DNA from 4 places in the Cytobacillus sp. FSL R7-0680 genome. Region 3 is predicted to be linked to each of the others. Evidence: a T-box and tRNA genes for the amino acid it is inferred to sense, from the RefSeq annotation. Region 3 holds a T-box; the other regions hold tRNA genes.

Region 1 (2,558 bases), 420 kb from region 3:
AAAATGTTTAAAAATGGGGCGGCTGATGGGAATCGAACCCACGAATGTCGGAACCACAATCCGATGCGTTAACCACTTCGCCACAACCGCCATAATTGGCAGGGGTAGTAGGAATCGAACCCACATCAAAGGTTTTGGAGACCTTCGTTTTACCATTAAACTATACCCCTAGATGGTGGAGGGGGGCAGATTCGAACTGCCGAACCCGAAGGAGCGGATTTACAGTCCGCCGCGTTTAGCCACTTCGCTACCCCTCCAAAAAAGACTAAATGGTGGCTCAGGACGGAATCGAACCGCCGACACAAGGATTTTCAGTCCTTTGCTCTACCGACTGAGCTACTGAGCCAAAATAATAAATATGTAAATGGCGGTCCGGACGGGACTCGAACCCGCGACCTCCTGCGTGACAGGCAGGCATTCTAACCAACTGAACTACCGGACCAGATTGCGGGGGCAGGATTTGAACCTGCGACCTTCGGGTTATGAGCCCGACGAGCTACCGGACTGCTCCACCCCGCGATAATAAATATTAATGGCGGAGGAAGAGGGATTCGAACCCCCGCGGGCTTTAACACCCCTGTCGGTTTTCAAGACCGATCCCTTCAGCCAGACTTGGGTATTCCTCCATTAATAAAAAAGCAATAGCGGCGGAGGGGATCGAACCCCCGACCTCACGGGTATGAACCGTACGCTCTAGCCAGCTGAGCTACACCGCCATAAAATATATTGTTAAAAATTAAATTGGTGGAGCCTAGCGGGATCGAACCGCTGACCTCCTGCGTGCAAAGCAGGCGCTCTCCCAGCTGAGCTAAGGCCCCTAAAAAGTATTCGTGGTCGGGAAGACAGGATTCGAACCTGCGACCCCTTGGTCCCAAACCAAGTGCTCTACCAAGCTGAGCTACTTCCCGAAATAAAACGCGCCCGAGAGGAGTCGAACCCCTAACCTTTTGATCCGTAGTCAAACGCTCTATCCAATTGAGCTACGGGCGCATATGGAGCGGAAGACGGGATTCGAACCCGCGACCCTCACCTTGGCAAGGTGATGTTCTACCACTGAACTACTTCCGCAAATATCCATTATAAAATACTAATGCGGGTGAAGGGAGTCGAACCCCCACGCCTTGCGGCGCCAGATCCTAAGTCTGGTGCGTCTGCCAATTCCGCCACACCCGCAAATATAAATGGTGAGCCATGAAGGACTCGAACCTTCGACCCTCTGATTAAAAGTCAGATGCTCTACCAACTGAGCTAATGGCTCGTACAAAGGACGAGTGGTGCCGGCCAGAGGACTTGAACCCCCAACCTACTGATTACAAGTCAGTTGCTCTACCAATTGAGCTAGGCCGGCAAATAAACACAAAAATGGTGGAGGATGACGGGATCGAACCGCCGACCCTCTGCTTGTAAGGCAGATGCTCTCCCAGCTGAGCTAATCCTCCAAAATGGTGACCCCTACGGGATTCGAACCCGTGTTACCGCCGTGAAAGGGCGGTGTCTTAACCGCTTGACCAAGGGGCCAAAAAATAACCCCAAAAATTGGGGTAGTTTGCCCGGCAGCGTCCTACTCTCACAAGGGGACAGCCCCTAACTACCATCGGCGCTGAGAAGCTTAACTTCCGTGTTCGGTATGGGAACGGGTGTGACCTTCTCGCTATCGCCACCGGACTATGAAATTGTAAGGGAATCGTTCCCTCAAAACTAGGTAATGTTGAAGAAGATATTTATGAGTAATCGCCTATGCGTTGCTGATGCGACTACTTACGTAGTGCTGTCTAGCTGCGGCGCCTAGGAGCCGCCCGCATTTCGTATTGTCCAGCTACAGCGCCTAGGTGCTCGAGGTCATAAGTCAAATTTGTCATGAGGTTAAAGAACAACCTCCTGTCAAATCTGTCTTATGCTTGTCGCACCTATGCAAGGCGCTTTCGCTTTTCGTTTTTGGTTAAGTCCTCGATCGATTAGTATTAGTCAGCTACATGTGTCGCCACACTTCCACCTCTAACCTATCAACCTGATCATCTTTCAGGGATCTTACTAGCTTGCGCTATGGGAAATCTCATCTCGAGGGGGGCTTCATGCTTAGATGCTTTCAGCACTTATCCCTTCCGCACATAGCTACCCAGCGATGCCTTTGGCAAGACAACTGGTACACCAGCGGTGCGTCCATCCCGGTCCTCTCGTACTAAGGACAGCTCCTCTCAAATTTCCTGCGCCCACGACGGATAGGGACCGAACTGTCTCACGACGTTCTGAACCCAGCTCGCGTACCGCTTTAATGGGCGAACAGCCCAACCCTTGGGACCGACTACAGCCCCAGGATGCGATGAGCCGACATCGAGGTGCCAAACCTCCCCGTCGATGTGGACTCTTGGGGGAGATAAGCCTGTTATCCCCGGGGTAGCTTTTATCCGTTGAGCGATGGCCCTTCCATGCGGAACCACCGGATCACTAAGCCCGACTTTCGTCCCTGCTCGACTTGTAGGTCTCGCAGTCAAGCTCCCTTGTGCCTTTACACTCTACGAATGATTTCCAACCATTCTGAGGGAACCTTTGGGCGCCTC
Region 2 (2,558 bases), 230 kb from region 3:
TTGACTGGGGCGGTCGCCTCCTAAAGAGTAACGGAGGCGCCCAAAGGTTCCCTCAGAATGGTTGGAAATCATTCGTAGAGTGTAAAGGCACAAGGGAGCTTGACTGCGAGACCTACAAGTCGAGCAGGGACGAAAGTCGGGCTTAGTGATCCGGTGGTTCCGCATGGAAGGGCCATCGCTCAACGGATAAAAGCTACCCCGGGGATAACAGGCTTATCTCCCCCAAGAGTCCACATCGACGGGGAGGTTTGGCACCTCGATGTCGGCTCATCGCATCCTGGGGCTGTAGTCGGTCCCAAGGGTTGGGCTGTTCGCCCATTAAAGCGGTACGCGAGCTGGGTTCAGAACGTCGTGAGACAGTTCGGTCCCTATCCGTCGTGGGCGCAGGAAATTTGAGAGGAGCTGTCCTTAGTACGAGAGGACCGGGATGGACGCACCGCTGGTGTACCAGTTGTCTTGCCAAAGGCATCGCTGGGTAGCTATGTGCGGAAGGGATAAGTGCTGAAAGCATCTAAGCATGAAGCCCCCCTCGAGATGAGATTTCCCATAGCGCAAGCTAGTAAGATCCCTGAAAGATGATCAGGTTGATAGGTTAGAGGTGGAAGTGTGGCGACACATGTAGCTGACTAATACTAATCGATCGAGGACTTAACCAAAAACGAAAAGCGAAAGCACCTACCTAGGCGCTGTAGCTGGACAATACGAAATGCGGGCGGCTTTAAGCCGCCGCAGCTAGACAGCACTACGTAAGTAGTCGCGTCAGCACGCATTCAGGCGATTACTCAAAACAATCTTCTTCAACATTACCTAGTTTTCAGAGAATGATTTAAAATTTCTCTTGAAAATTTTATTAAAGACGTTATAATAATATATGTCTTTAAAAAGTCCGGTGGCGATAGCGAGAAGGTCACACCCGTTCCCATACCGAACACGGAAGTTAAGCTTCTAAAGCGCCGATGGTAGTTAGGGGCTGTCCCCTTGTGAGAGTAGGACGTTGCCGGGCATACATATTGGAGGATTAGCTCAGCTGGGAGAGCATCTGCCTTACAAGCAGAGGGTCGGCGGTTCGATCCCGTCATCCTCCACCATTTTTTGTGTGTATTTGCCGGCCTAGCTCAATTGGTAGAGCAACTGACTTGTAATCAGTAGGTTGGGGGTTCAAGTCCTCTGGCCGGCACCACTCGTGCTTTGTACGAGCCATTAGCTCAGTTGGTAGAGCATCTGACTTTTAATCAGAGGGTCGAAGGTTCGAGTCCTTCATGGCTCACCATTTGATCATTTTAATATGCGGGTGTGGCGGAATTGGCAGACGCACCAGACTTAGGATCTGGCGCCGCAAGGCGTGGGGGTTCGACTCCCTTCACCCGCACCATTTTTCATTTTAAATATTTGCGGAAGTAGTTCAGTGGTAGAACATCACCTTGCCAAGGTGAGGGTCGCGGGTTCGAATCCCGTCTTCCGCTCCAATATGTGCCGGGGTGGCGGAACTGGCAGACGCACAGGACTTAAAATCCTGCGGTAGGTGACTACCGTACCGGTTCGATTCCGGTCCTCGGCACCATTCTTTTTAAAATTAAGCGCCCGTAGCTCAATTGGATAGAGCGTTTGACTACGGATCAAAAGGTTAGGGGTTCGACTCCTCTCGGGCGCGTTTTGTATCGGGAAGTAGCTCAGCTTGGTAGAGCACTTGGTTTGGGACCAAGGGGTCGCAGGTTCGAATCCTGTCTTCCCGACCACTAGATATACATATATATTTTTAGGGGCCTTAGCTCAGCTGGGAGAGCGCCTGCTTTGCACGCAGGAGGTCAGCGGTTCGATCCCGCTAGGCTCCACCAATTAATTTTATACAATATATTCTATGGCGGTGTAGCTCAGCTGGCTAGAGCGTACGGTTCATACCCGTGAGGTCGGGGGTTCGATCCCCTCCGCCGCTACCATAGATAGAATGATGGACCTTTAGCTCAGCTGGTTAGAGCAGACGGCTCATAACCGTCCGGTCGTAGGTTCGAGTCCTACAAGGTCCACCATTATTCGGAGGAATACCCAAGTCTGGCTGAAGGGATCGGTCTTGAAAACCGACAGGGGTGTTAAAGCCCGCGGGGGTTCGAATCCCTCTTCCTCCGCCATTCATATTATTATCGCGGGGTGGAGCAGTCCGGTAGCTCGTCGGGCTCATAACCCGAAGGTCGCAGGTTCAAATCCTGCCCCCGCAATCTGGTCCGGTAGTTCAGTTGGTTAGAATGCCTGCCTGTCACGCAGGAGGTCGCGGGTTCGAGTCCCGTCCGGACCGCCATTTACATATTTATTATTTTGGCTCAGTAGCTCAGTCGGTAGAGCAAAGGACTGAAAATCCTTGTGTCGGCGGTTCGATTCCGTCCTGAGCCATCTTTTATGGCGGTTGTGGCGAAGTGGTTAACGCATCGGATTGTGGTTCCGACATTCGTGGGTTCGATTCCCATCAGCCGCCCCATTGCGGGTGTAGTTTAGTGGTAAAACCTCAGCCTTCCAAGCTGATGATGAGGGTTCGATTCCCTTCACCCGCTTAAATAGGGGCCTAT
Region 3 (2,558 bases):
TTTAACCGATCCTGTGCTTGTCGAAGGACCGAATCGAAGGGTTTAGGCAAGATAATTTTCAATAGTTTTTCTTCATGACTTCTATTTTGGCCAAGTCTCCCATATATATGAATCAGATAGATGTTAAGGGGGGATTTGGTTGATAGAGATCATTTTCCGGAATAAGCATGAAGCCGAGGAGCTGTTTCAGCACGCAATCCGGATTCAGAACTATACGGAAGGCGAAACGACAATTCTTCATAATGAAGGTCAATATATAGTAAGAATGTATCCTGAACAATGCAGTGGACGATCTATTGAAGAAGTAAAACGAACATTTTCTGCTTTTTTAATGGAGAGTAAATGCGATAGTTGGTTTAGAAAGATAATGGCCGAAAAGTTTTATTATCAAGATTCAGAAGAACAACAACAAATTCTTGAAATCATTCATTCCATATTGGAAGGGCAAAGAGAAGATTTATCTACTTTTTTACATAGAGTGGATATACACGAGCAATTACGATCGGCTATAGATCGCCTAGTGCATGATGATATCTCTTTTTCCTATGATGCTTTTATAAAGTTTCGTCTTAAACCGCTTTTAGACGATATGACAAAGTATGTTGAGTTGTCTATTGATGAATATAAAATGGAACAGGAATATCAAATGTTTATTCAAACCTTAAGAGACTTTATTAAGGATAGAGAAAGTAAGTTACCCACGATTCATTTATATTTAGGTGAAGAAGTTCGCTTTTTTAATCAGCATTTCGAAGAGCTTTCTCGAATGGACCTAACGGCGATGATAGATAGAAGATTATTAATTAATCACCCTGTCTATGTAGATTCAGTTACAATCGCACCATTACTCTCAATCGCTCCTCAGGAAATATGTTTATATAGTGAAAGTGAGGAACAACCTTTAGTTCGTACAATTAAAAATATTTTTGAAGAGAGATTGGAAATCCTTCATATAAGTGAATTTAATATGCGTAAACAGCATGCATGTAAAAATATAAGTGAACCCTCTTGATTTTCCGTAAATTAAAAACTATAATACTTACATATTGAAATTATCAATGAACAGTAATGATAAGGATATGGGTATTCTTTTACGGTTTATAGAGAGGGAAGACAAGGCTGCAATCTTCCTAACACGAATGGAATGCTTACCACCTTTGAACTCCAATACATAAAGATGTCTAAGGCGTCGATTAAGTATTGGCGGCAACAAGACCGTTAACTTGCTACGAGTCACTTTTTTAAAGTGAGAAGTAGGGTGGAACCACGTGTATATGATACTCGTCCCTTTTATTAGGGGCGAGTTTTTTATTTTTCAAAAACAAGGAGGAAGTTATGATGTCAGAAATGATTAAAGTTTCGTTTCCAGATGGAGCAGTAAAGGAGTTCTCCAAAGGAACAACAACGGAAGAAATCGCATCATCAATCAGCCCTGGCTTAAAAAAGAAAGCCATAGCAGGTAAAGTGAATAATGAATTATTCGACCTTCGTCGTCCAATTGAAGAGGATGCGGCTGTGGAGATCATTACCCAAGGCAGTGATGAGGCGCTTGAAATTATGCGTCACAGTTCCGCTCATTTAATGGCGCAAGCGATTAAACGTTTATATAAAAACGTTAAATTAGGTGTAGGTCCTGTTATTGAGAGTGGCTTCTACTACGATATCGATATGGAGGAGTCATTAACACCTGAAGATCTACCGAAAATCGAGAAAGAAATGAAGAAAATCATCAATGAAAATATTGAGATTGTTCGTAAAGAAGTGAGTAGAGACGAAGCTTTAAAAATCTATGAGGAGATTGGCGACGAATATAAGGTTGAACTGATTGGCGCCATTCCAGAAGGTGAAACAGTTACCCTTTATGAACAAGGCGAATTCTTTGATCTTTGTCGAGGGGTTCATGTTCCTTCTACAGGGAAAATTAAAGAATTTAAGCTTTTAAGTATTGCTGGCGCATATTGGCGTGGAGATAGCGACAATAAGATGCTACAACGTATATATGGTACTGCATTCTTTACAAAAGATGACTTAAACGAACACTTGCGTTTGCTTGAAGAAGCAAAAGAGCGTGATCACCGTAAAATTGGTAAGGAATTAAGCCTCTTTACGAACTCCCAAAAGGTTGGACAAGGGTTACCGCTATGGTTACCAAAAGGCGCAACAATTCGCCGTAATATTGAACGTTATATCGTGGATAAAGAAGTGCGTTTAGGCTATGACCATGTATATACACCAATTATGGCAAATGTGGAACTTTACAAAACTTCAGGACACTGGGATCACTATCAAGAAGATATGTTCCCTGTAATGAAAATGGATAATGAGGAGCTTGTTCTTCGTCCAATGAACTGTCCTCATCATATGATGATTTATAAACAAGGAATCCATAGCTATAGAGAATTACCAATCCGTATCGCTGAATTAGGTACAATGCATCGCTATGAGATGTCTGGAGCATTATCAGGATTGCAACGTGTACGTGGTATGACATTAAATGATGCTCATCTATTCGTTCGTCCAGACCAAATTAAAGAAGAATTTATACGCGTTGTTAATTT
Region 4 (2,558 bases), 2.0 Mb from region 3:
CTCGTTACTGAAGCCTTTCATCCATTCTCTTCACTCATTATGCACTTCGTTAAGGTTAGTAAAAAACAACAAAACTAATCACTTCAACTAAAAAAACTGTAGACAATCTGCTAATAAATAGAGATTGTCTACAGTCCTTTACTTCCATATAAGCGGGTGAAGGGAATCGAACCCTCATCATCAGCTTGGAAGGCTGAGGTTTTACCACTAAACTACACCCGCAAATACCGGTGGTCGGGGTCGAACCGACACTCCGTGATGGAACACGATTTTGAGTCGTGCGCGTCTGCCAATTCCGCCACACCGGCAAATATTCTTTTATTTAATTATGGTGCCGAGGACCGGAATCGAACCGGTACGGTAGTCACCTACCGCAGGATTTTAAGTCCTGTGCGTCTGCCAGTTCCGCCACCCCGGCATGAGGTGTATAAAAATGAGTGAATATGTATTGGAGGCGGCAACCGGATTTGAACCGGTGGTGAAGGTTTTGCAGACCTCTGCCTTACCACTTGGCTATGCCGCCATCAATATAAATAACTACTTGGAGCGGAAGACGGGATTCGAACCCGCGACCCTCACCTTGGCAAGGTGATGTTCTACCACTGAACTACTTCCGCAGATCTGGCTGGGCTAGCAGGGTTCGAACCTGCGAATGACGGAATCAAAATCCGTTGCCTTACCACTTGGCTATAGCCCATTTGTATATTCTATGCATGAAAGCAAAAAATGTGAATTTAAAATAATGGGGCGGCTGATGGGAATCGAACCCACGAATGTCGGAACCACAATCCGATGCGTTAACCACTTCGCCACAACCGCCATAATTGGCAGGGGTAGTAGGAATCGAACCCACATCAAAGGTTTTGGAGACCTTCGTTTTACCATTAAACTATACCCCTAGATGGTGGAGGGGGGCAGATTCGAACTGCCGAACCCGAAGGAGCGGATTTACAGTCCGCCGCGTTTAGCCACTTCGCTACCCCTCCATAAAAAACAATGCCGGCCAGAGGACTTGAACCCCCAACCTACTGATTACAAGTCAGTTGCTCTACCAATTGAGCTAGGCCGGCAAATGGTGGCTCAGGACGGAATCGAACCGCCGACACAAGGATTTTCAGTCCTTTGCTCTACCGACTGAGCTACTGAGCCAAAACTTATACGTTTTACAATATGTTTTAAATTAATTTGTGTGAATTTATGTAGTGGCGGTCCGGACGGGACTCGAACCCGCGACCTCCTGCGTGACAGGCAGGCATTCTAACCAACTGAACTACCGGACCAAATTGCGGGGGCAGGATTTGAACCTGCGACCTTCGGGTTATGAGCCCGACGAGCTACCGGACTGCTCCACCCCGCGATAATATGAATGGTGGAGGATGACGGGATCGAACCGCCGACCCTCTGCTTGTAAGGCAGATGCTCTCCCAGCTGAGCTAATCCTCCAAAATGGTGACCCCTACGGGATTCGAACCCGTGTTACCGCCGTGAAAGGGCGGTGTCTTAACCGCTTGACCAAGGGGCCAATTTATATGTTTAATGGCGGAGAGCAAGGGATTTGAACCCTTGAGACGGCTATAAACCGCCTACACGATTTCCAATCGTGCTCCTTCGGCCAGCTCGGACAGCTCTCCATTGGCTCCGCAGGTAGGATTCGAACCTACGACCGTTCGGTTAACAGCCGAATGCTCTACCACTGAGCTACTGCGGAATAATTTAATAGTATGTATGCCCGGCAACTTCCTACTCTCACAAGGGGACAGCCCCTAACTACCATCGGCGCTTTAGAAGCTTAACTTCCGTGTTCGGTATGGGAACGGGTGTGACCTTCTCGCTATCGCCACCGGACTTTTTAAAGACATATATTATTATAACGTCTTTAATAAAATTTTCAAGAGAAATTTTAAATCATTCTCTGAAAACTAGGTAATGTTGAAGAAGATTGTTTTGAGTAATCGCCTGAATGCGTGCTGACGCGACTACTTACGTAGTGCTGTCTAGCTGCGGCGGCTTAAAGCCGCCCGCATTTCGTATTGTCCAGCTACAGCGCCTAGGTAGGTGCTTTCGCTTTTCGTTTTTGGTTAAGTCCTCGATCGATTAGTATTAGTCAGCTACATGTGTCGCCACACTTCCACCTCTAACCTATCAACCTGATCATCTTTCAGGGATCTTACTAGCTTGCGCTATGGGAAATCTCATCTCGAGGGGGGCTTCATGCTTAGATGCTTTCAGCACTTATCCCTTCCGCACATAGCTACCCAGCGATGCCTTTGGCAAGACAACTGGTACACCAGCGGTGCGTCCATCCCGGTCCTCTCGTACTAAGGACAGCTCCTCTCAAATTTCCTGCGCCCACGACGGATAGGGACCGAACTGTCTCACGACGTTCTGAACCCAGCTCGCGTACCGCTTTAATGGGCGAACAGCCCAACCCTTGGGACCGACTACAGCCCCAGGATGCGATGAGCCGACATCGAGGTGCCAAACCTCCCCGTCGATGTGGACTCTTGGGGGAGATAAGCCTGTTATCCCCGGGGTAGCTTTTATCCGTTGAGCGATGG

What was found. The T-box of region 3 lies ahead of thrS (threonine--tRNA ligase). A T-box ahead of a tRNA ligase gene usually reads a tRNA of that ligase, here a tRNA-Thr.
Region 1: it encodes a tRNA-Thr, which carries the amino acid that the T-box ahead of thrS (threonine--tRNA ligase) is inferred to sense. The anticodon was not compared.
Region 2: it encodes a tRNA-Thr, which carries the amino acid that the T-box ahead of thrS (threonine--tRNA ligase) is inferred to sense. The anticodon was not compared.
Region 4: it encodes a tRNA-Thr, which carries the amino acid that the T-box ahead of thrS (threonine--tRNA ligase) is inferred to sense. The anticodon was not compared.

What each region holds. Positions count from the first base shown of each region.
Region 1 is NZ_JBBPAO010000001.1:2,713,173-2,715,730, forward strand. Features, by position in the region: tRNA gene MKY26_RS13550 (tRNA-His) at 15-90, opposite strand; tRNA gene MKY26_RS13555 (tRNA-Trp) at 97-170, opposite strand; tRNA gene MKY26_RS13560 (tRNA-Tyr) at 174-257, opposite strand; tRNA gene MKY26_RS13565 (tRNA-Phe) at 271-346, opposite strand; tRNA gene MKY26_RS13570 (tRNA-Asp) at 366-442, opposite strand; tRNA gene MKY26_RS13575 (tRNA-Met) at 446-519, opposite strand; tRNA gene MKY26_RS13580 (tRNA-Ser) at 534-626, opposite strand; tRNA gene MKY26_RS13585 (tRNA-Met) at 643-716, opposite strand; tRNA gene MKY26_RS13590 (tRNA-Ala) at 743-818, opposite strand; tRNA gene MKY26_RS13595 (tRNA-Pro) at 832-908, opposite strand; tRNA gene MKY26_RS13600 (tRNA-Arg) at 917-990, opposite strand; tRNA gene MKY26_RS13605 (tRNA-Gly) at 994-1,068, opposite strand; tRNA gene MKY26_RS13610 (tRNA-Leu) at 1,092-1,173, opposite strand; tRNA gene MKY26_RS13615 (tRNA-Lys) at 1,183-1,258, opposite strand; tRNA gene MKY26_RS13620 (tRNA-Thr) at 1,273-1,348, opposite strand; tRNA gene MKY26_RS13625 (tRNA-Val) at 1,364-1,439, opposite strand; tRNA gene MKY26_RS13630 (tRNA-Glu) at 1,444-1,518, opposite strand; rRNA gene rrf (5S ribosomal RNA) at 1,549-1,665, opposite strand; rRNA gene MKY26_RS13640 (23S ribosomal RNA) at 1,936-2,558, opposite strand, start outside.
Region 2 is NZ_JBBPAO010000001.1:2,525,724-2,528,281, reverse strand. Features, by position in the region: rRNA gene MKY26_RS12600 (23S ribosomal RNA) at 1-656, shown strand, start outside; rRNA gene rrf (5S ribosomal RNA) at 886-1,003, shown strand; tRNA gene MKY26_RS12590 (tRNA-Val) at 1,013-1,088, shown strand; tRNA gene MKY26_RS12585 (tRNA-Thr) at 1,105-1,180, shown strand; tRNA gene MKY26_RS12580 (tRNA-Lys) at 1,195-1,270, shown strand; tRNA gene MKY26_RS12575 (tRNA-Leu) at 1,288-1,372, shown strand; tRNA gene MKY26_RS12570 (tRNA-Gly) at 1,392-1,466, shown strand; tRNA gene MKY26_RS12565 (tRNA-Leu) at 1,473-1,561, shown strand; tRNA gene MKY26_RS12560 (tRNA-Arg) at 1,578-1,651, shown strand; tRNA gene MKY26_RS12555 (tRNA-Pro) at 1,660-1,736, shown strand; tRNA gene MKY26_RS12550 (tRNA-Ala) at 1,760-1,835, shown strand; tRNA gene MKY26_RS12545 (tRNA-Met) at 1,861-1,937, shown strand; tRNA gene MKY26_RS12540 (tRNA-Ile) at 1,951-2,027, shown strand; tRNA gene MKY26_RS12535 (tRNA-Ser) at 2,034-2,126, shown strand; tRNA gene MKY26_RS12530 (tRNA-Met) at 2,140-2,213, shown strand; tRNA gene MKY26_RS12525 (tRNA-Asp) at 2,217-2,293, shown strand; tRNA gene MKY26_RS12520 (tRNA-Phe) at 2,313-2,385, shown strand; tRNA gene MKY26_RS12515 (tRNA-His) at 2,395-2,470, shown strand; tRNA gene MKY26_RS12510 (tRNA-Gly) at 2,473-2,543, shown strand; tRNA gene MKY26_RS12505 (tRNA-Ile) at 2,551-2,558, shown strand, end outside.
Region 3 is NZ_JBBPAO010000001.1:2,294,003-2,296,560, reverse strand. Features, by position in the region: gene dnaI (primosomal protein DnaI) at 1-46, shown strand, start outside; gene ytxC (putative sporulation protein YtxC) at 140-1,012, shown strand; T-box leader at 1,060-1,292, shown strand; gene thrS (threonine--tRNA ligase) at 1,339-2,558, shown strand, end outside.
Region 4 is NZ_JBBPAO010000001.1:280,656-283,213, reverse strand. Features, by position in the region: tRNA gene MKY26_RS01455 (tRNA-Gly) at 152-222, opposite strand; tRNA gene MKY26_RS01450 (tRNA-Leu) at 226-308, opposite strand; tRNA gene MKY26_RS01445 (tRNA-Leu) at 330-418, opposite strand; tRNA gene MKY26_RS01440 (tRNA-Cys) at 450-523, opposite strand; tRNA gene MKY26_RS01435 (tRNA-Gly) at 543-617, opposite strand; tRNA gene MKY26_RS01430 (tRNA-Gln) at 623-697, opposite strand; tRNA gene MKY26_RS01425 (tRNA-His) at 744-819, opposite strand; tRNA gene MKY26_RS01420 (tRNA-Trp) at 826-899, opposite strand; tRNA gene MKY26_RS01415 (tRNA-Tyr) at 903-986, opposite strand; tRNA gene MKY26_RS01410 (tRNA-Thr) at 998-1,070, opposite strand; tRNA gene MKY26_RS01405 (tRNA-Phe) at 1,074-1,149, opposite strand; tRNA gene MKY26_RS01400 (tRNA-Asp) at 1,204-1,280, opposite strand; tRNA gene MKY26_RS01395 (tRNA-Met) at 1,284-1,357, opposite strand; tRNA gene MKY26_RS01390 (tRNA-Val) at 1,368-1,443, opposite strand; tRNA gene MKY26_RS01385 (tRNA-Glu) at 1,448-1,522, opposite strand; tRNA gene MKY26_RS01380 (tRNA-Ser) at 1,538-1,631, opposite strand; tRNA gene MKY26_RS01375 (tRNA-Asn) at 1,634-1,708, opposite strand; rRNA gene rrf (5S ribosomal RNA) at 1,728-1,845, opposite strand; rRNA gene MKY26_RS01365 (23S ribosomal RNA) at 2,075-2,558, opposite strand, start outside.